One region of the Ruegeria sp. BF10 genome, then DNA from elsewhere that is predicted to be linked to it. Evidence: riboswitches for the same ligand, from Rfam matches in the RefSeq annotation. Region 1 holds a riboswitch; each other region holds the start of a gene.
What was found. Region 1 has a riboswitch for cobalamin ahead of ACR0DJ_RS20225 (DUF4198 domain-containing protein). Riboswitches for the same ligand answer to the same signal wherever they lie in the genome.

Region 1 (7,218 bases):
GGTGATCGTCGAATTCGGCAACCTGTTCCGGGCTGCCTTTCGCAGCGGCTTCGAAGTCGTCTGATCGTCGTGAAGTATCGGACATGAATGTTCCCCCAAAGCGTCAGGTCACTGACGACTTTAGCAAGTTTTCGGGCGATTGGGTGGTTTGAAAAGCGGAAGGCCGCCCTCTGCGGCCCTCCGGGTGGTCAGGTCATCCCCAGCAGAGGTCCATGCCTTCTTTGACCGAGATCGACTCGACGCCTTCGGCAGGCTTGTCCGTTACAAGCGCCACGCCGGTGTCAAAGAAATCCTTGCCGGGTGTGTTTTCTGGTTTCACGCCTTCGTCCGCCCATTTCTTGACGGCCTCAACCCCCAGCGATGCCATCAACAGCGGGTATTGCTGTGACGTCGCGCCGATCACACCGTCGGCAACGTTTTGGACGCCCGGGCAGCCTCCGTCCACGGAAACGATGAGCACGTCATTTTCGCGCCCGATGGCTTTCAGCGCTTCGTAAGCGCCTGCTGCCGCAGGTTCGTTGATGGTGTGAACAACGTTGATCGTCGGATCCTTGGCCAGAAGGTTTTCCATCGCGCGGCGACCACCTTCTTCGTTGCCGGCGGTGACATCACTTCCGACCAGACGGGGGTCATCTTCATCGCCGATCACGTTCGGGTCCGCCAGATCGATACCGAAGCCTTGCAGGAAACCCTGATTGCGCAGCACATCCACTGTCGGCTGGCTGACGGCAAGATCCAGTGTCGCGATTTTGGCGTCGTTGGCCGCGTCGCCCAGCGTGGCTTTTGCCCATTGTCCAATCAGCAGCCCGGCCAGGAAATTGTCCGTGGCAAACGTCGCGTCAGCCGAGTCAATGGGTTCCAGCGGCGTATCCAGAGCAATAACCAGAACCCCTGCATCCCGCGCCTGCTTCACGGCCGGAACGATGGATGAAGTGTCCGAAGCCGTCAGCAGAATGCCCTTGGCGCCGTCCAGAATGCAGGTCTCAATGGCTTGCACCTGCGTTTCATGGTCGCCGTCAACTTTGCCAGCAAAGGCTTTGAGCGTCATTCCCAGCTCTTCCGCCTTCGCTGTCGCGCCTTCCTTCATTTTGACAAAGAACGGGTTGGTGTCTGTCTTGGTGATCAGGCAAACGGTTTCACCTTCCGCCATTGCACTGCCAGCCATGGCAGTAACCCCGAGCGCAGCTGCACCCGCAAGTTTTGCAAGTTTCATCGATTATCCTCCCAGTTTTTCCTATGCCGAGTAGGGCACGAGGGCGATCAGGCAAAAACCCTGATCCCATAAGAAACAATCACAAGAATCGAAATTTGAGTCAATAAATAAATCACTCTTAATTATTATTGACAGGGCGGGCGGGCTTTCCCATTCTTCAGCAGGAAAGGGGTGGTCGTGCCGGAAAATTCATCACGGAAAAACTCGATTGGTTCACAGGGGTCAGTGGTGCGCGGAACCAATCAAAGCGGCATGCGGGCCCGCAACGAACGGCTGGTGTTGTCGCTTGTCCGACGTCATCAGGCCCTTGCGAAGTCCGAACTCGCGCGCATGACGGGACTGTCGGCACAAACGGTTTCCGTCATCATGCGTCAATTGGAAAAGGATGGGTTGCTTCTGCGCGGTGAACCGGTCCGCGGGAAAGTCGGGCAACCTTCCGTTCCCATGCGTCTCAACCCGGATGGTGCGTTTTTCTTTGGGCTCAAGGTCGGGCGCCGCAGTACCGAGCTGGTTTTGACTGACTTTGTGGGAAACGTGCGGCAACGCAAGCGGCGAACCTATGACTATCCAACGCCGAAAGCCACTTTGGAGTTTTCCACGCAGAGTCTGGGCAAAATGATGTCATCCATGTCGCCCGAGGCCAAAGGCAGGATTGCGGGTCTTGGAATTGCCATGCCGTTCTACCTGTGGGACTGGGCCCAGGCCCTTCAGGTTCCTCAGGAAGAAATGGACCCGTGGCGCGTATCAGACCTGAAGGCTGACCTGGCTGGTCGCCTCGATATGCCGGTTTTTCTGCAAAATGACGCAACGGCGGCTTGTGGTGCGGAACTGGTATTCGGTCCGGCCGATGGACCAAGGGATTTTCTGTACTTCTATATCGGGTTTTTCATTGGCGGCGGTGTGGTTCTCAATGGCGCGATCTTTTCGGGGCGTGGAAACTCGGGTGCGATCGGCCCCCTGCCTGTGCCGGATGGTACGGGCGGTGTCAGGCCGCTTATCGACGTGGCCAGCCTTTATGTGCTCGAGCGTGCGATCACGACAGCAGGGGCGACCTCGCTGTCTTTATGGGAAACGACCGAACGTTGGGATGTGCCAAATGTTCAACTGGAAAACTGGTTGAAACAGACGGCGAGCGGGATTGCCCATGCGATTGTCTCATCCTGTAGCCTGATAGATTTCGAATGCGTGAAGATTGACGGCTGGATGCCGCAGGACATCAAGGCGCGTTTGGTTGAAATGGTCGAAGACAAACTGTCTGAGCTTAACCTGACCGGTCTTGAGCGCCCCGTGGTGCTGGAAGGGACCGTGGGCCCGGAAGCACGCTCACTGGGCGCGGCAAGCCTGCCATTGTCGGAAAGGTATCTTTCAGAAGCTTAGGCATGAAATCATCCTGCTGCCTTGGATTTTTCACGAAGTCGATTTACCCGCCCGAACTGCCGAATTCAGCATTTTTTCGACGGCCACGGCACATTTTCGTTGACCGAGGGCTGAGTTGTCTGGCAAGCCGCTCGGCATGTCCGGTTCCGGGGCTTGCTCTGGAATCAATAGGGAATGCGGTGCGGGCTCAGGCCCAATTCCGCAACTGCACCCGCAACTGTAAGCGGCGAGCAGGGCTGAAACGCCACTGGGGTTTGCCCGGGAAGGCCAGTCCAACGCTTTGACCCGCAAGTCAGGATACCTGCCGGACATGTGCCCTCTAACGGGCACTCCTAATCGGCGACGGGATGTGCGTCGGACCAGGATGCCTGAAAGGGTAATTTGGCGTTGTATGTCCCGTGGTCAAAACGAATTTCGCGCCGGGATTGGCGCGAAGGGACAAGGACGACTGTTCATGAAAACGCTGCTCAGCGCAGCCGCTGCCGCGGTGGCTCTTCCTGCCATCGCAGATGCGCATTTCCTTTTGGAATACACCACCGACACCATGATCGATAAACCGGGCGATGTACCGGTCAAACTGATTTTCTGGCATCCGTTCGAGAATGGCCATGTCATGGATCTGGAAAAGCCGCAGGAATTCTATGTGATCCACAACGGTGAAAAGACCGATTTGCTGGACACGCTGGAACCTATCCGGTTCACCGGCGGGGAAAACGAGGGCGCGGCGTTCAAGGGCAGTGTCCCGGTCAAACGTTCGGGCGACTATGTGCTGGTGACGGTTCCTCAGCCTTATTATGAGGAATCCGAAGACATCTATATCCAACAGCTCACCAAAGCCTTCCTGAACCGTAACGAATTGCCGACCGACTGGATGAATCCCGTGGGGCTGGCGACCGAGATTATCCCGCTGAACAAGCCGACCAACATCATCGCGGGTTCGACTTTCACGGGCCGTGTGCTGGCTGATGGTCAGCCGGTTGCGGGGGCCGAGATCGAGATCGAGTACATGGCCGCCGAACCCGACATGGAAAGCTCGGCCGCTTCTGCACCGAAAGTGTCACCAATGCCGGGTGGTGCGGTGGTCGCAATATCTGACGACAACGGGTATTTTTCGTTCGGCGTTCCAAAAGACGGCTACTGGGGTTTCGCAGCACTTGGATCCGGTCCGGCAACCGAACATGAGGGCAAAGAACTCAGCCAGGATGCGGTGATCTGGATTCGCGCCTGGGATCTGGAGTAACCCCGAATGCACATCGTCGACGGAGCCCTTTCCAACCCGGTTGTTGTTGGCGGCGCCATAGCGGCCGCGGGCGGGATCGCCATGGGTCTCAGGTCTCTGGATCTTGATCGCATCCCCACTGCCGGTGTGCTGTCAGCCAGTTTCTTCGTAGCATCGTTGATCCACGTACCCATTGGTCCGTCGTCGGTCCATTTGATCCTCAACGGTATGGCCGGGCTGCTGCTTGGTTGGGCCGCATTCCCGGCTTTGTTCGTCGGGCTTTTGCTACAGGCGGTCTTTTTCGGCTTTGGCGGGTTGACGGTGCTGGGGATCAACACCGTCAATATCGCCCTGCCCGCGGTGGTGGCCGGAATGCTGTTCGGTCGTCTGATCGCGCGCGGGACACCTTTGCAAGGTGCGATTTGGGGCGGTGTCGGCGGCGCATTTGCAATTGCGGCGACAACCGGCATGGTCGCGATTTCCCTGGCGCTGTCGGGGGATGAGTTCCTGCCCGCTGCCAAGCTTGTTTTCTTCGCCCATATTCCAGTCATGGCCATCGAGGCGATTTTGACCGGGTTCGCCGTCTTGTTGGCGCGCAAGGTCAAGCCCGAACTGTTTTTCAGAGGAGCAACCACATGAAGCATCTGGTTGTCATACTGGCTGTGTGCTGTGCGCCCGTGCCTGCCCTGGCGCACAAGGTCATAGCCGGCGTTTTCGAGTCGGGAGACGTGATCGAGGGCGAGATCGGCTTTTCCAACGGTGATATGGCAAGCGGGACCGAGGTCATTGTCACCGGCCCGGACGGGGCCGAGCTGGGTCGATCGGTCACGGATGCGGACGGTTTCTTTGTCTACACGCCGACCTCGGCCGTGGCGCACACCTTCTTTGCTGACCTTGGCGCCGGGCATGTGGCCGAAGTCACGATGTCTGCCGAAGATGTCGCGCGGGTTCTGGGTGTTGCCGTGGCAGAAACCGGAGACTCGTCTTCGGCTGCTTTGACACCGGCCAGCGGTTCGGCGGCTTCTCTCAGCGTCGAAGAACAGCAGGTTATCGCCAAAGCCGTGCGTGATGAATTGCGCCCGCTCAGGCGCGAGATTGCGGCCTATCGCGAACAGAATGACCTGCAAACCATCCTTGGCGGGATCGGGTACATCGTTGGTCTGTTCGGTCTGGGCTTTTACATGGCGGCCCGCCGCAAGCTGGCGTCCTGATGGCACACGTTCTGGGGCACCAAGAAAAAACACTGGCCGAAGCCGGTGACGGGCCGGACGGTCTGATCAGCCAGCTGGATCCCCGGATGCGTATCGTCATGGCGGTTGCTTTTGCTGTCGTGACCGTGGCGCTGTCATCCCTCGGCGCGCTTTGCGCGGCGCTGACAGTGTCGCTTTCGCTTCTGATAGTTTCCCGTCTGCCGTGGCGAAAGACGTTGAAGCGAATGGCCATGATGGATGGGTTCATCCTGTTCATGCTGGTCCTGCTGCCCTTTTCCATGCCCGGAGCCCCGATGTTCACGCTTTGGGGATTCCCCGCAAGCTGGCAGGGTTTCTGGAAAGCGGTCGAGATTGCTTTGACCGCCAATGCCGTGATCCTGTCCCTGATGGTTTTGGTCGGCACGATGGAGCCAGTCACTCTGGGTCACGCCTTGCATCGTCTGCGGTGCCCGGAAAAGTTGGTTTACCTGCTGATGTTCACGATCCGGTATATCGAGGTGTTGCGGGAAGAATACCTGCGCTTGCGCGCGGCCATGAAGGTGCGCGGTTTTCGGCCAGCAACAAACTGGCACACATATCGCAGCTTTGGCTACCTTGTGGGCATGATGCTTGTGCGCGCGATCGAAAGATCGGAACGCATCCTGGCCGCGATGAAGTGCCGGGGGTTTTCCGGGCGTATGCCGTTGCTTCAGGAATTTGCCCTGACCCGCGCGGACATTGTGTTTGCGGCTGGTTTCAGCGGCCTCTGCCTGGGTCTGATCATTCTGGAATTCGCATGACACTGATCGCGCTAGAAGACATCTGTTTTTCCTACCCCGGCCAGCCACCCGTTCTGGACGGGGCCAGCCTGAGCCTGAATGCCGGGCAGCGCCTGTCTCTGACTGGTCCGAACGGTGCGGGAAAATCGACGCTCCTGCGCATCACGCTTGGGTTGCAGCGCCCGAGTTCTGGCACCGTCACCGTTTTTGGTCAGAAACGCGTGGAAGAGGCCGATTTCCACGAAGTGCGCCGCCGGGTGGGGCTTGTATTTCAGGATGCGGACGATCAGCTGTTCTGCCCGACCGTCGCCGAAGACATCGCCTTTGGGCCGCTCAATCTGGGCAAGACCCGTGACGAAGCGCTTGCCATTGTCGACAAAGTTCTGGGCGATCTGGACCTGATACACCTGAAGAACCGCATCACACACAAGTTGTCAGGCGGTGAAAAACGGCTGGTGACACTGGCGACGGTTCTGGCGATGGATCCCGAAGTGCTGTTGCTGGACGAACCGACGAATGCGCTGGATACGAAAAACGAAGCGCGCCTGCTGGAAATCCTGCGCGCGTTGCCACAGGCGATTCTGCTTGTCAGTCATTCGCCGGCGTTCCGCTTGGAACTGGCACCCGATGAACTGGATCTTCGCGACGGGAAGCTGGTGCCGGTCTGACCTGTTCTCGTGGCAACCGGACATGGTGGTTTCAGAAATGCAATCACACCGCCTGAGCCTGGCCATGAATCCGACAGCAAGCCCAGTGCGTTGTCAGGCCTCGGTTATGTGCGCTTACGGGTCATCAGCCCATATCTGACCGCCCATGCCCGAAAAGACCCGCGTCTGCGTCTGCCCTGTTTCACAGGTTGCTTGGATTGCGCACCGCCTTTGCGGTTGAATTCGAACACGTCGATTATCCGCTCGGCACAGCCACAGGCTTCGCCCATGCCGACTTTGGCGAAATAGAATTTCTCGAAACGTTCCGGGTTTTGCATGGCTGACCTCCTGAATGCATTGAACCTCATGAAGGGAGCATTGCCAAATCACTTTCCTGCATTTCAGGCAGCCGCGCTATGGCGCGGCGAACTCGTTTCCTGTCCAGACATTGTCCAGTTGATTGAAGACCGGTGAAGTGATGAGCATTTCAGCGGAATAAAGCAGTTGCAGCTCATCCGCAAACCGCGTGACGCCCGGCACAAGCCCGGTGATATTGCGCCATTTAGACCAGGTTCCGGGATTTGACAGGCTGGTCGGATTGCCGGGATCAGCGGGCTGGTGCCACCCGGCGGCGTTCAGCAGCGGCGTGAGCGCAAAGCGCGCATCATTGCTGTCGACCTCGGTACAGGCAGCGGCATCGCATTCCCAACTGGTCCAGTCCGCCGCCGCGATGGTTCCGGCGATCGGAGCGGCGGCGTCGATGACCCGAACCAATACCTCGAAACCGCCACCA
Region 2 (7,218 bases), on a different contig from region 1:
GTGTCCACGTTACTAGTTAAATGAACCCTGCCAAGCATTTTCTCTGTGTGCGAAATTTCTGATTCAATGGCCAAAGTTGATCATGTCTGAAAAACACAAAAAGAGCTTGGCTTTGTGATGCCTGTATTTGCCGAAGCTAATAGTTTTAAAGGCATGACCCGCCGTACATCGACTTTAATTCGGTGACAACTCCACCTTGGTCTGTCCAAAAGACGCGCCAGAAAAGCATGCAGGGAAACTGTTGTTATTCAAAACTGGCGTAGTCTTTTTCATCAAAGACGGAGAACCCCTTCTGTTTTAGATTACGAACTAGCTCCCGCTCATTTAACGGCAGGCGGAACTCAGTGGCTATCCTTCGCGCGAACTCCTTGTCAGCCTCGGAAAAACTGCTAGGCAGCTCTCTTCCGATTTCTGGTGGCAAACGAAACGGTGTAAAAAGCAATAGATGCATGCCAATCACGATAATCAGCACCAATGCGCAGACCGTTACAATGAACTTTCGCATCAAACGCTCAAATTTCTGAAAACGAAAAGAAGAACAGTGGCGGCTGTCTTCAAGGTCCGCAAGGTCAACATAGCATCAACCTATATTTCCTTCCGTGCCCGCAGCGCCGCTGTAATCGTCCCGTCATCCAGATAATCCAGCTCGCCCCCAATCGGCACGCCCTGCGCCAGCGAAGTCAGGCGCACCTGTCCTTCCAACTGATCGGCGATGTAATGCGCGGTGGTCTGGCCGTCGACTGTCGCGTTCAGCGCCAATATGACCTCGGTGATACCCTCGGCTGTCACCCGATCCCTGAGGCGGGGAATGCGCAGTTCGTCCGGCCCGACCCCATCCAGCGCCGACAGCGTGCCGCCCAGAACGTGGTAGCGGCCTTTGAAGACCCCGGCGCGCTCCATCGCCCAGAGGTCGGCGACGTCTTCGACCACGCACAGCTCGCCGGTTGCGCGGGCCTCATCGTTGCAGATATCGCAGATATCGGTGGTGCCCACGTTGCCGCAATTCAGGCATTCGCGGGCGGTGATCGCGACCTGCTGCATGGCATCAGACAGGGGCGTCAGCAGCAGGGCACGTTTGCGGATCAGATGCAGAACGGCGCGTCGGGCCGAGCGGGGGCCGAGGCCGGGCAGCTTGGCCATCAGGTCGATCAGGTTGTCGATGTCGCTGTTCGAACTCATGGCCAATCCTGTCTTGCGCCGGAGGGAGCCTCCGGCGGGAGTATTTTGGAAAAGATGAAGCTCAGAACGGCAGTTTGATGTCTGCGGGCAAGCCCATGCTTTCGGTCAGCTTGGCCATTTCTTCCTGCGAACGTTCGGCTGCCTTGGTCTGGGCATCCTTGATGGCGGCCAGGATCAGGTCTTCGACCACTTCCTTGTCATCGCCGTTGAAGATGGATGGGTCGATATCCAGACCTTTGAGTTCACCCTTGGCTGTCGCCGTTGCCTTGACAAGGCCTGCACCGGATTCGCCGACAACCATCATGTTGTTCAGCTCTTCCTGCATCTCGGTCATCTTGGTTTGCAGGTCTTGCGCGGATTTCATCATCTTGGCCATGTCGCCCAGACCGCCAAGCCCGCCGAGTCCTTTCAGCATAGTATTCTCCTGTGTCTCCGTTTGCGCTCTAGATACGGGCAGCAGCCACATGGCACAAGGGTTCTCCCGCCGGTGGGTGGCTCAACCGTTACGGCCGGCATGTTGACCGGCGCAGGCGCCAGCAGGAACCTACCGCCCATCTGCGACGCCAAATTTGCCAGCAGGCCCGACAAGCGCAGATCGTCCTTGGCGCGCATTTGGTCTGCAACCGAGAGTGATTGAATGGGGCACAGAAACTCTGGGCGGGGTTTGAATGGCCAGGGAGCACCCGGATCAGAGTTGTCACGGGTCACCTTCCGCTGGCCGATGTCGCAACAAACGATCTGAGACATGCAGGCAGAGGGGATATGTGCACAAGTCCCTGCCTCACATCAAGGGTGGATGTGTTCGATTGAAACCGGGGGGGGAAGGGCGGCGCGAGGTCAATCTTCCTCGAACGGGTCCCACTCGTCTTCAACCTCGGGAAGCGCTTCGGTCTCGACCTTGGCGGCGCGTTGTTCCGGCGTTTCGATACTGGTGATTCTCGCCTTGGGGAATTGCGCCAGCACAGCCTGAACCAAAGGGTGTTTTTCAGCCTCGGATTTCAGCGCCAGCTCGGCCTCGTCCCGTATTTCTGCAATTGTGGGTGCATCCCCGTCCGAGACGATCGAGACCGCCCACCGGTTTCCTGTCCAGCGTTGCAAGGCAGAGCCCAGCCGTGGAGCCAGATCCGCCGGTGCCTGGGCGGCTGGTGTGAATTCGATTCGTCCGGGTTGATAGGAGACGAGGCGCACGCCGTTTTCCACCTCGACCAGCAGCTTCACGTCGCGATTGGTCCGGATCAGTTCGACCACGTGGTCGAAGGTCGGGTACCGCGCAAGGGCCGTTTGGGTATCCTGCGCCAAGGCTGCAACCGGCGCACCACCGGCACCGCGAGAGAGCGATGCGAAGGTAGGCGGATGGGCCGCGCCAGCCGGCGCCGGACCGGCGGCGCCCGGTCGGGATATCGAAACGCCGCCATTGGGCCCGCCCGGCGGCAGTGGCGGGGTATCCTGCAATCGCTTGATCAGTTCTTCGGGGCTGGGCAAATCAGCCACATGAGTCAGGCGGATAACGGCCATTTCGGCGGCCATCATGGCGTTGGGGGCAGCCGAGACTTCCTCGAGTGCCTTCAGCAGCATTTGCCACATCCGGGTCAGAACCCGCATCGGCAGAGCCTCGGCCATCTGTTGGCCCCGGGTCCGTTCGTCCGGAGAAACCGTCGGGTCCTGCGCCGCGTCAGGCGTGATCTTCACGACGGACACCCAATGCGTGATTTCGGCCAGATCGCGCAGCACCGCCAGCGGGTCCGCGCCTTCGGCGTATTGGCCGCTCAACTCGGTAAGTGCTCCGGCGGCATCGCCGCGCAGGATCATATCCATAAGGTCCATAACCCGGCCACGGTCTGCCAGTCCAAGCATTGCACGAACCTGATCGGCGGTCGTCTCGCCAGCCCCGTGCGAAATCGCCTGATCCAGCAACGAGGTCGCGTCCCGGGCCGATCCTTCCGCTGCTCGGGTGATCAGCGCCAGCGCGTCTTCGGCGATCCGGGCGTTTTCCGATTCGGCGATCTTGCGCAGAAGGCCAATCATGTCTTCGGGTTCAATCCGGCGCAGGTCGAAGCGCTGGCAGCGGGACAGCACAGTGACAGGCACTTTGCGGATTTCAGTGGTCGCGAAGATGAACTTCACATGCGCGGGCGGTTCTTCCAACGTCTTGAGCAGCGCGTTGAAGGCGCTGGTCGAGAGCATGTGGACCTCGTCGATGATATAAATCTTGTAACGCGCGCTGGCAGCGCGATAGCGCACGCTGTCGATGATCTCGCGGATATCGTTGACGCCTGTGCGGCTGGCGGCGTCCATCTCCATCACGTCGACATGGCGGCCTTCCATGATGGCGACACAATGTTCGCACTGACCGCAGGGTTCGGTTGTGGGGCCGCCGGTTCCGTCCGGACCGATGCAATTCATGCCCTTGGCGATGATCCTTGCGGTCGTGGTTTTGCCGGTGCCACGAATGCCAGTCATGATGAAGGCCTGCGCGATCCGATCGGCCGCGAACGCGTTTTTCAGGGTGCGCACCATGGCATCCTGACCCACCAGATCGGCAAAGGTTTCCGGGCGATATTTGCGGGCGAGAACCTGATAGGCGGGGCTGGAGCTGTCTGTCATGTCTTCTCGTTGGGATTCGGGGCTTGGGCACAGCGTAGTGGCCACCGTTGCCCGCGTCCACAGCGTGGTGTGATGATTTTTGTTTTAGAAACGAGTCGCTTTCGCACTAAACTGCGTTAGCAGATTTAATGACTCATTTTGTAAAGAGTTCTTTGGGGAGGACACGTTTCATGTCGCAGTTGGTGATCTACGCCCTGCAAGTCGGTGGCGGAACGCTTGCACTGACCTCGATGCCCGGACGTGGCGGGGATTATTTCAGCGATCTGGATATGATCGCAGGCTGGCAGCCGGGGCTTGTTGTATCCATGACAACGGATGTCGAGATGCTTCAGGATGGGGCGAAGGATTTCGGCAGCGACATTCAAAGCCGCGCCAGCAGATGGGTTCACCTGCCGATCGAAGATTTCGGAGCGCCGACACAGGCGATTGATGACGCGTGGCCGTCCGTCAGCGCCGCAGCCCGACACGCGCTGTCAGGAGGAGGTCGCGTTTTGGTGCATTGCCGTGGGGGCTGTGGCAGGTCAGGTATGGTTGTTCTGCGGCTGATGATTGAATGCGGCGAACGCGCGGACACAGCGCTGGAACGATTGCGGGCGGTGCGCCCCTGCGCCGTCGAAACGGATGCGCAACTGGCCTGGGCCTCGCAGCGTGCGCAGGCACAGGTCAGTCTGGACTCAGATTGAAATCTGCGCGGGCGCGCAAACAGGTTTTCGCGGCCGGATCGTGGAAACTTCGATCATCGCGCAGGGTGGGGTTTGCACGACGCCGGATGGCATCGCACTGACCGTGTTTCCGAAGACCAATTCGGCATAGAGGTTCAGGGGCTCAATTGCGGCTTCGGGCTGCGTGCCGCAAAAGACACGAATGCTGTCTGATTGCGCCCTGAAAACTGCGTGACATCCGTCGGTGCAATGTGACAGCTCGCTGCTGCCCTCAATCTCGAAATCATCACTTGTGGCCGAGGTCGCCTGGGTCATGGCTTCGGATATCGAGCGCGCCAGCCGCGCCAAAGCGGGGCAGGTTTTGCCCGTCCGCTGACATACTGTTGCACTGAATTCATGCGTTTTTGTCTTCCAGATCATCCTGCGCCCTCCGCGCGTGGTGGACAGGATATTTGGGACAGGTGGGACAGCGTGATGCCGTCAGGACCTGCCCGGACACCCCGTCCGAGTTTCGGTTTCGTTTCCGATGGCAGGTCTCCTGACTTGCGGGTCATCGCTTTGCCGACCTTCCCAGCCTTTCGGGCCAGTGGTGTTTTGGCATCGCTTACCGCTTACAGTTGCGGGGGCAGTCGCGGATTTGGTTGTTGCCTGCATGACCAGACATTACCGCACCGTGTTCCCTTTTCATCCCGACCCCTTGTGGAGGCCGGAAACCATCACACAACCGCTAGCGTTTGAGCACGCATCGAGTCAAGCCGATCTTTTGGCCGGACGCTTGGTCATGCTGGATACGATGTAGGTTCATGCATAGTGTCGAGGGTGTCGAGGTTCGGAAACCGGATTTACCAAGCGAAAAGCCAGAGATCATGTTGGATACAGAGCAAACGGTATTGACCGAGGAGTTTCGCTTTCCTTCCGGGCAGAAAACACTGTCTGCCCGGTTGTATAGCCCGCTGACTTCGCCCGAAATCGTCGTCGTGCTGAACAGTGCAACGGGTGTGCCGCGTGATTATTACCGTCATTTCGCACGATGGCTTGCCGCTGAGAAGGGTATGGCCTGCCTGACCTATGACTATCGGGATTATGGGCATTCCTTGACCGGCCGCCTGAAAGACTCGCGTGCGACCATGGCGGATTGGGCCTTGATCGACATGCCCGCGGCACGGGCGGAAATGCGTCGGCGATACCCGAATGCGAAACACTGGACCATCGGCCATTCCGTCGGCGCGATGTTGGGGCCTGTGCAACCGGATATCGATCTGATTGACCGGATGATCTGTGTGTGTTCGGGGCTTGTGACCCTGAGCGACCATCCGTGGCCCTATCGGGGTTTGGCGGGGTTGTTCTGGTACGGCCATGCTCCGCTTTTGGCCCGAGCCCTTGGCTACCTTCCCGGAAAGGCGATCGGGTTTGGCTCGGACCTGCCGGCATCGGTCTATTGGCAGTGGCGCAAATGGTGTACCGCGCCTTTGAATTATGTGCCTGAAATCGGGCATGAGTTACCTGCGGCGCAGTGGAAGGATTCTGGAACGCCCGTGGATTTGTTCACCTTCGAGGACGACCAGATGGTGCCGCCGGAAGCGGTTTGGCGGCTTGCGGACCTTTACGGCCCCGATGCCAACCGTCACCTGCTGAGCCCCGCCGATTTCGGGTTGCCTGAGGTTGGACATATCGGAGCATTTGCCCGGCGCAACGCAGCGGTTTGGCCGCGACTGATCGCCTGACCAGACGCGGCGCAGGACGGGCCGGGCACCGTCCTGCCATCACCGGTTACGAAGCTTCTTTTCCTTCATGACGCCACGGACCATCTTGCCGAACGCTTTGTCCCGCGCCCGGGACTGCGCGACAGTTTCTGAGTTGCGCTGATCTTCGCGCCGAAGCTTGCGCCACCGGTCCAATCGAGCCGGGTCAAGCGTGCCGTGGCTGATCGCCTTTTGCACGGCACATCCGGGCTCGGAGCTGTGCTGGCAATCCGAAAAACGGCAGTCCCGGCTCAACGCGGCAAGGTCCGAGAAAACGTCGTCGATCCCGTCCTGAGCGTCCAGCAGGCGCAACGCGCGCATACCGGGTGTATCGATCAACCAGCCGCCGTTGCGCATCCGGTGCAGTGCCCGAGCGGTCGTCGTGTGCCGGCCCCGCGCGTCATCCTCGCGAATGTCCGAGGTGGCGAGATCCTGACCGGTCATGGTATTGGCAAGCGTCGTCTTGCCAACGCCCGACGAGCCAACCAGCGCTCCGGTCTGGCTTTTGGGGCACCAGGACAGAACCTTTTCAACCTCTGCCGGGTCCAGCGCGTTGATCGCCAGAACCGTCAGGAACGGGTCCAGTGATTGTACCTGTCCCGTGAAACTTTCAGGGTCCGCCGATTTGTCGGCCTTCGTCAGAACGACGACCGGGTAACACCCGGCCTGATACGCAAGCGCCAGATATCGTTCCAGCCGGGGCAGATTGAAATCGGCATTGCAGGAACTGACGATGATCAGCACATCGACATTGGCTGCGATCAGTTGCGTCGCGGCACCTGTTCCGGCGGCGCGCCGGTGCAGCAGGCTGCGCCGGTCGAGCAAATGGCGCACGCGTTTGTCGTCGTCGGTGAGAACCCAGTCGCCAACGGCATAGGTGCCGGTTGATTGATCGAGGGTCAGCAACGGGACTTCACCATCCGGGTTCAGCCCGATCAGGCGGTCCCGATGAACGGAAGTGATGCGAAAAGGTGTGCAGGAAGGATAAGCCGCGTGTTGCGCAGCAAAGTGAGAGGACCATCCCAGGTCCG
Region 3 (7,218 bases), on a different contig from region 1:
TGTATGGTCGCAGCGCAACTTTGGCAAAGCGCACCGACCCGAAAGAGCTGATGACACTGGCCGCCTATCGTGAAGGCGGGCAGTTGACCGGCGTGGTCATCGCAGCCAGCGCACCAGCCCTGTTGTTTGCTTTCGGGGCAAAATCCCAAGGCTACCCCGCTTTCGGAATGTTTCTGGGACTGCTATCCATTCTGACCCTGGTGCTGACTGTCCCGATCTGGCGACGGACCCCGATAACAGGAACAGGTTTGTCTTTTTCTGGACTGGGTCAGGCCGGCGGCTTGCGCCTTCTTGCACTGGCTTTGGTAAACAGCCTTCCGGTTGCCATCACTTCAACCCTGTTTCTTTTTTTTGTGGAAGACCGGCTGCAACTGCCGGGCAAGGCGGGTCCCTTGTTGATCCTGTTCTTCCTGAGTGCAGGCGCGAGCGTCCCGCTCTGGGCAAAGCTCAGCAACAGGATTGGCCCGAAACAGACCCTGATAATCGCCATGCCGCTCTCGATCGCTGGCTTTATCGGCGCGGCCACACTGAGTGCAGGAAACCTTACCGGGTTCGCCGTCATCTGTCTCGCCTCGGGCGCGGCCCTTGGCGCGGATATGGTCGTGTTGCCCGCCATGTTCTCGGTCGTGCTGACCCGGGCCGGGCTGAACGCATCAGCCGCGTTTGGCATCTGGTCCTTCGCTGGCAAACTGGGCCTCGCCCTGGCTGCCTTTTTCACTCTGCCACTGCTGGAACGCAGCGGTTTCACCCCCGGTCAAACCAATTCCGCACAGGCACTGACCACACTCAATCTTGCCTATGCGGTGCTGCCCTGCATCCTGAAAGTCGGAGCGTTCGGGATGGTGTTGACCCTGCCTACCGAGGTCACAAGAAAATGAACGCTTTCACCATCATCCTTCTGGTCCTTCTGACCGCTGTCTTCATCCGCACAAGGCTGCTGAGTTTTCGCGCGCAATCGCCGTCCGATTACAGCGGCACCGGGCCAGGTTTTTCGCTGAAAAAACACCTGAACGGAGAGATCTTGTCCGAGGGCCTGATCTATGGCCCCAACGGCAAAATGTCGAACAGCTTTGTCGCGCGCATGTCCGGTGAATGGCAAGGCAACGCGGGCACGCTAACCGAGTACTTCACGTATTCCAACGGAAAACAGATGACCCGCAAATGGTACCTGACGCTGGGAACCGGAGACACATTCACGGCAATGGCGGATGATATCGTGGGCGAAGGTCGGGGTGTCATCTCGGGGTCAACCGTGAAACTCACCTATCGCATCATCCTGCCCGAGGACGCTGGCGGGCATACTCTGGATGTCACCGACTGGATGTACCTGACAGAAACCGGCGTCATCATGAACCGGTCCGAGATGCGCAAATTCGGCATCAAGGTCGCGGAACTGGTCGCCACGATGCGTGCAAACCCGAAATCAAAACCGATCCACGCGATTGGTTCGAACGGGTATGACGCGACTTCGGAAGGGAAGCCGTTGCAATGATCACCTTTCGCTCTTTCATCGCCTGCGTCGCCATCACGAGTCTCGCGCTTCTGGCGGCCTGCTCCAGCAAACCCAAAGTACCAAAAACATTTCTGTCGGACCGACAGTTGAACCTCGAGGAATTCTTCGACGGTAAAACCGTGGCCTACGGTCAGTTTCAGGATGTTCTGGGAAATATCCCCCGCAGATTCACAGTTGATATCGACGGGACATGGGACGGCGAAACCCTGACCCTGATCGAAGACTTCGTCTACGATGATGGCGCGACGGAACAACGCATCTGGACATTGACCAAAACCGGAGAGGATACATGGACCGGTACGGCGCCTGGCGTACTGGGCACCGCCAGCGGGATTGAACGCGGGGATACGTTCAACTGGAAATACAAGATCGACCTGCCGATCAAGAACGGGACCATGCGTGTCAAGTTCGACGACTGGATGTGGCTGCTGGATGACGACCGTCTGCTGAACCGCGCGTATGTCTCACGCTATGGCGTCCGTCTGGGTGAAGTCATCCTGTTCTTCGAGAAGAAATAGGGCCGCCAGGCCCGGTTTCATCACAACAGTCAGTAGAAAATAAACTCGTCCACCAATGCGGTCGTCGATCCCTTGACCTCTCCGGCCGTGTTCGCCCTTGGCCCGTCCGAGGCTGCGCCCTCGGCGCGTTCGCCGCATTCGATTTTCAAACGCGCGCGTTCTATCTGCCCCCAGAGGAAAAACAGACCATCCCGTTTTCCCATGAGGCGCGCAGGAACCCTTGCCCGCAAAACACCTGTTTTCGGTTTTGGCATCTGCTCTCTTACTGCCTCCGGTGTTTTCCACCATTGTCGGAAAACGTAATGGTTTTTCCGAAAAAAGACAATTTTTTATGGACAAAATGAGGTTTTCTACCATCCGTTGACAGGATGGGCTGGCAACTCTCGCATGACGGATATTCGCCGTCTTTACCTGCCTCATGGCAAGCCAGCACCATCCCGCACGGATCAACGTCACCCAAACGGGCATTGCTGCAAACCGCTTTCCTTTGGCCTGACACTCTCTTTCCCAGCCAAGGTCAGGCGACGCGCAACGTTTCGTTTCTGATCACAGCGACCAGGCCGTCGCCGTCGCGGTTGGGGGTCAGTTTGACGGCGTGGATGTCAGACGTGGCCGCATACACCGCAAGGCCATTGGACCCGCAGAACGCCGTGCTTGCGGGCCTGCCACGCCCCTCAGCCAAGGACCGTGATCCCGGTGCTGTCCACTTTGCCGGAATGTTTCCATGTCTGTTTTGAAACCGGAAATGCCGCCAGCATTTCAGCGCCCAAGCGGGTAAAAAGTACGCTGCCATCGTGAGGTGCCGCTGTTTGATTCTCAGGCAGCGGAGAATTGGGAAGCCGGTGGAATTCCGGCACTGCCCCCGCAACGGTAAGGAAGGTCAGGTTCGACAATCAACCACTGGGACGAGGATCCCGGGAAGGTGTCGCAACCGGGTGCAAGCCCCTTTCAAGTCCGGAAACCAGCCTTGCAGATATGTCAAACCGCGGGTGGCGGTGGGGGCACGGGTTTCGGACGTGGTCCTCGCCCTTGAGGCCGTCCAGCACGATCCTGGTCTTCTCTTCGGCCGAATACTGTTTGCGTGTGGCACGGCGGATGTCATTGACAACCTTCTCGCCGTGGCTCTTGCGTGTTCCGGGTTTCTGTCTCATCTCCACTCCTTGGTGGGTACGATGTGCCAGAAACCCTCTCTTATCAAATCGACTTAAACTGTCCCATTGGCGCTGACGTCACACAAGCAGGGTGGAAAAACCGGAAAAGGACGCAGGAAACCAGTTCAAAGTCGTCGTCACTCCGGGCGAGTTCTTTGACAAGCACGGGAGCCCGATTTCGACCGAAAACGGCTGCCCCCCCAATCTAAAAGAGGACGTTCATCGTGCCATAGTGAGCGTTTCGGATTCAGAGGAAGCTGTCACTTTGCAACGGAGACAAGACGAGTCGGGCGCTGAGTTCATGCGTCGCTTCGACCAGACAGGCATCGAGATAGGTAAGAAGGTTGGCACGACCCTTTGCCTGCCCTGGGATGCCAAGTGGACTTAATTGCATGTTTGAGCTTCGAGCCAGCCGGAGTCTGAGCGTGAAATGACTGAGTAGGATCATATTGACCAGCGCTGGGCCTACCAAGACAGGTACTGCCGCTCAGGTTCTAGCCCAAGGATTACTATTCGTGACAATCTCCTCTGGCTTGTGTCTCTTCGTTGCCATGCTGATCTTCGGTTTTCCCAAGCATAATGGCGGACCACTTCATTGGGAGAGGATCAGGCCAACTCATTTTGGCGTTTCAGTCGCGGCAATCATTTTAGCGACCCAGCCCGATGACCGCACCTCCGTTGCTCAAACCCCTAATTTTGTCTGAAGAGTGCTGGCTTCAGGCATCTGGGGTCAACAGTCAAGGTTACTCTGCCGCGATCGCTTTTTCTCGCTGAGTCTTTTCGCCTTCAATCAACAGAGTGCGGGTCGGAAACGGAATATTGATATCCGCTTCGTCCAACGCCTCTTTGACTTTGCGCTTCATGTCTGCCTGGTATTGGAAGTAGTCCGAAGACTTGCACCAGACGCGGACAAGAAAATCGACGCTGCTGCTGCCAAGATTGTTCACCTGGATGAACGGTTCGGGGTCAGCCAGCGAACGGGCGTCCGACATGATCGTCTCGCGAATGACGCGCTCGGCCTCCGCCAAGTTGACGCCGTATCCAACGCCAAACGTCCACTCGGCACGACGGGTCTCGTAGACGGAATAGTTCTTGATGGTGTTTCCCCACACCTCGGCGTTGGGAACGATAACCTTGACGTTCCCCATATCCGCAATTTCGGTGTAGTTCAGGGTGATATCTTTTACAGTTCCGAGCACCCCATTCACGTCGACGAAATCGCCGATCTTGAGCGGCCGGAACAGGATGATCATCACGCCGGCTGCAACGTTGGACAATGTGCCTTGCAACGCAAGACCAATGGCCAAACCGGCGGCACCGATCAGCGCGATGATCGACGTCGTCTGCACCCCGAACGTGTTCAGAATGAACAGCCCGGTAAACGCCAGGATCGTATAGCGCGCCAGATTGCCAAGAAAGTTGAACAACGTATCGTCCAGGCGTTCCGATTTTTCACCGACGCCCCGGATCTTCCGGCTGACATATCTTGAAATCACAAGCCCAAGCACCAACAGGATCAGCGCGGCGATCGTGTTCGCGACAAGGCCAAGAAGGGCCTCGAGCGTCAGCAGGTCGCTCAGCGATTTCCCGTCATACAGCTCGGTATTCAGAACTTGCGACAGTTCGGCCCAAACGGTGTTCGTCACGTTCTCTGCGGTCTGTGCAATCTCGTTTTCCATGGTGTTCCTCGTGTTTCATCGCCTGAGTTTTTTCTTGCAGCGCGGTCCTGCCGGGTCAGACCTCGATCACGGCGCTAGAGGCAAAGAACATGGCCTGGCTGACGGCCGATTTGACCTGTTCTTCGGTGTAGGGTTTGGAAATCAGAAAGGCGGGTTCGGGGCCTTTGCCTGTCAGAAGGCGCTCGGGGAATGCGGTGATGAAAATGACGGGGCAATCGCCGTGCTGGGCAATGATGCGGTTCACCGCATCGATTCCGCTAGATTTGTCCGCCAGCTGAATGTCCGACAGGATCAGGTCGAACGGCTCGCGCTTGGCCAGGTCAATGGCGGCGGTCTCGGTGCGTGCGACCCCGATGACCTGGTGGCCCAGGTCGGCCACCATCGTCTCAAGATCCATCGCGATGATTGCTTCGTCTTCGATGATCAAAATGCGGCCAGAAGTGTGGCGAGCCATTTCCTCGTAGGCGATATCGATCAGCTTCTGAGCCTCGGCGGGTTCTATCTGCATAATTGCGGCGATATCGCTGACCGAGAACTCTTCGACCGTCCGTAGCAGCAAGGCCTCGCGCGTGTTCGGCGTCAGGCGTGCCAGCTGGGCGTGGGCGCGCGATTGGATGTCAAAACTGCCGCCATCAGCGTCAACGGGCATTCCCGACGTTGACCATATACCGTGAAAAACACGAAACAACGCGACCCGCGGCGCGAGATCGGCATCGAACTGGGCGGGATCTGCCAATATCGCCTCAAGCGATGCTGCGGCGTAGGCGTCGCCACTGTCCTGTGAACCGGTGAGGGCACGGGCATAACGGCGCAGAAACGGCAAGAGCGGGCCAATTTGATCTGCGACGGAAACTCCGGTCAGCTCGGTCATCTATGTTTTCCTCATTTTTTTCACTAAACTCGGGAACCAAACGCACACTGGGGCGTTATGGTTCCAGCAAAAGTGAAAATTTCTGATGATGCCATGACAAAACCACAGCCCAGCCGAGAACATCGGCAAGAAATAGAAAAGCGGATCGACGAAAACCTCAAGCGGGCTTTCGATGAGGTAGCCAACGAACCGGTTCCGGATCGGTTCGTCGATCTTCTCGAAAAACTGCGCAACCAGACCAGTGTTCCCAAAACGGGTGACGCGGGAGGCTCGGATGGTTGATCCCAGAGAAGAGCTTGTCGAACATATCGGCGCGATGCGTGCCTTTGCGATCAGCCTGTGCCGCAACGGTTCTGTTGCCGATGACATCGTGCAGGATGCGCTGATCAAGGCGTGGAGCAACATCGACTCGTTTCAGGAAGGCACCAACATGCGGGCGTGGTTGTTCACCATCGTCCGGAACACCTATTTTTCCCTGCGCCGCAAGCGCAAGCGCGAGGTCGAGGATGTGGATGGCGCGATGGCCGAAAGCCTGTCGCAAAAGCCCGACCATGACGGACGCTTGGCCTTGAAGGATTTTGCTGTTGCATTTGACCAACTGACGGATGAACAGCGCGAAGCCCTGGTGCTGGTCGGTGCACAAGGGTTTTCCTATGAGGAAGCAGCCGAGATGTGCGGCGTCGCTCTTGGAACGATCAAAAGCCGGGTGAACCGGGCCCGCGCGCAACTGGCCGAACTTATGGATCTGGATGACGACGAACCCATCGAATTGACCGATGCCGTCACGGCGTCAATCGTCCAGTCGCAACCGGCGGCCTGACGATTCATGGATGCGAAGCCGCGCAGCCTGACCGTTTATCTTGCCGCGCTGGTCACCTTGGCGCTTCTGCCTTCGGGGCTGATTGCGGTATTGCAGACACGCGCCGTGATTACCGAGGCCGACGAAAGATCGCGGGCCTCGGTTCTGGCGCGCACCATCGAAGCTGCCAGTCGGGAGCGGGAGCTACTGCAAAAAGCTGTTGGTGCAAGTTCGGGACTTACCGCCGCGCTTTCGACTGGAGGTATGGACAAAGCCGCTTGCTCGGGCCTTATGCGCCGGTTCGTCGAACGCCAGCCCGAGTTTGTATTTGCCGGATTTATCCAGCCAAACGGGGTCATGGCTTGCTCAACCGTCGAGAAGGACATCGATTTGTCGGACGCGCCCGGTTTCGGGCAGATCTCGGAAAATCCGCAGCTTACGTTTTCTGTCAATCGTGCCGGCGCGGCGACCGGGCAATCGGTGATCATCGTGACCCAACCGGTCCTGAACAGGACCGAGCTTGTGGGGTTCGTTTCCATCTCGATACCTCATGCGCTGGCGCGGACTCCCTTGGGTGTTGGCAATACTGGAAGTGACGTAGTCGTTGCCATTTTCGACGCGACCGGAGAAGTGCTGTCATCAAATGTAGGATTGGATGAGGTCAAACCATTCCTACCGCCCGCGAAA

Region 2: another riboswitch for cobalamin. It lies ahead of ACR0DJ_RS19530 (hypothetical protein); the one in region 1 lies ahead of ACR0DJ_RS20225 (DUF4198 domain-containing protein).
Region 3: another riboswitch for cobalamin. It lies ahead of ACR0DJ_RS17090 (hypothetical protein); the one in region 1 lies ahead of ACR0DJ_RS20225 (DUF4198 domain-containing protein).

The regions. Positions count from the first base shown of each region.
Region 1 is NZ_JBQFTR010000011.1:18,027-25,244, forward strand. Features, by position in the region: gene ACR0DJ_RS20210 (ABC transporter permease) at 1-85, opposite strand, end outside; gene ACR0DJ_RS20215 (sugar ABC transporter substrate-binding protein) at 194-1,213, opposite strand; gene ACR0DJ_RS20220 (ROK family transcriptional regulator) at 1,466-2,590, shown strand; cobalamin riboswitch at 2,715-2,913, shown strand; gene ACR0DJ_RS20225 (DUF4198 domain-containing protein) at 3,045-3,830, shown strand; gene cbiM (cobalt transporter CbiM) at 3,837-4,448, shown strand; gene ACR0DJ_RS20235 (cobalt ABC transporter permease) at 4,445-5,020, shown strand; gene cbiQ (cobalt ECF transporter T component CbiQ) at 5,020-5,799, shown strand; gene ACR0DJ_RS20245 (energy-coupling factor ABC transporter ATP-binding protein) at 5,796-6,446, shown strand; gene ACR0DJ_RS20250 (hypothetical protein) at 6,551-6,763, opposite strand; gene ACR0DJ_RS20255 (hypothetical protein) at 6,840-7,218, opposite strand, start outside.
Region 2 is NZ_JBQFTR010000009.1:5,693-12,910, forward strand. Features, by position in the region: gene ACR0DJ_RS19505 (hypothetical protein) at 245-505, opposite strand; gene recR (recombination mediator RecR) at 586-1,179, opposite strand; gene ACR0DJ_RS19515 (YbaB/EbfC family nucleoid-associated protein) at 1,241-1,594, opposite strand; gene ACR0DJ_RS19520 (DNA polymerase III subunit gamma/tau) at 2,017-3,783, opposite strand; gene ACR0DJ_RS19525 (protein-tyrosine phosphatase family protein) at 3,954-4,466, shown strand; gene ACR0DJ_RS19530 (hypothetical protein) at 4,458-4,865, opposite strand; cobalamin riboswitch at 4,957-5,178, opposite strand; gene ACR0DJ_RS19535 (alpha/beta hydrolase family protein) at 5,249-6,169, shown strand; gene rsgA (ribosome small subunit-dependent GTPase A) at 6,209-7,218, opposite strand, start outside.
Region 3 is NZ_JBQFTR010000005.1:46,853-54,070, reverse strand. Features, by position in the region: gene ACR0DJ_RS17120 (MFS transporter) at 1-878, shown strand, start outside; gene ACR0DJ_RS17115 (DUF3833 domain-containing protein) at 875-1,492, shown strand; gene ACR0DJ_RS17110 (DUF3833 family protein) at 1,489-2,031, shown strand; gene ACR0DJ_RS17105 (hypothetical protein) at 2,061-2,285, opposite strand; gene ACR0DJ_RS17100 (hypothetical protein) at 2,400-2,768, shown strand; cobalamin riboswitch at 2,812-3,015, shown strand; partial or broken gene ACR0DJ_RS17095 (IS3 family transposase) at 3,033-3,182, opposite strand; gene ACR0DJ_RS17090 (hypothetical protein) at 3,274-3,570, shown strand; gene ACR0DJ_RS17085 (mechanosensitive ion channel family protein) at 3,926-4,861, opposite strand; gene ACR0DJ_RS17080 (response regulator) at 4,917-5,732, opposite strand; gene ACR0DJ_RS17075 (NepR family anti-sigma factor) at 5,826-6,014, shown strand; gene ACR0DJ_RS17070 (RNA polymerase sigma factor) at 6,007-6,552, shown strand; gene ACR0DJ_RS17065 (sensor histidine kinase) at 6,559-7,218, shown strand, end outside.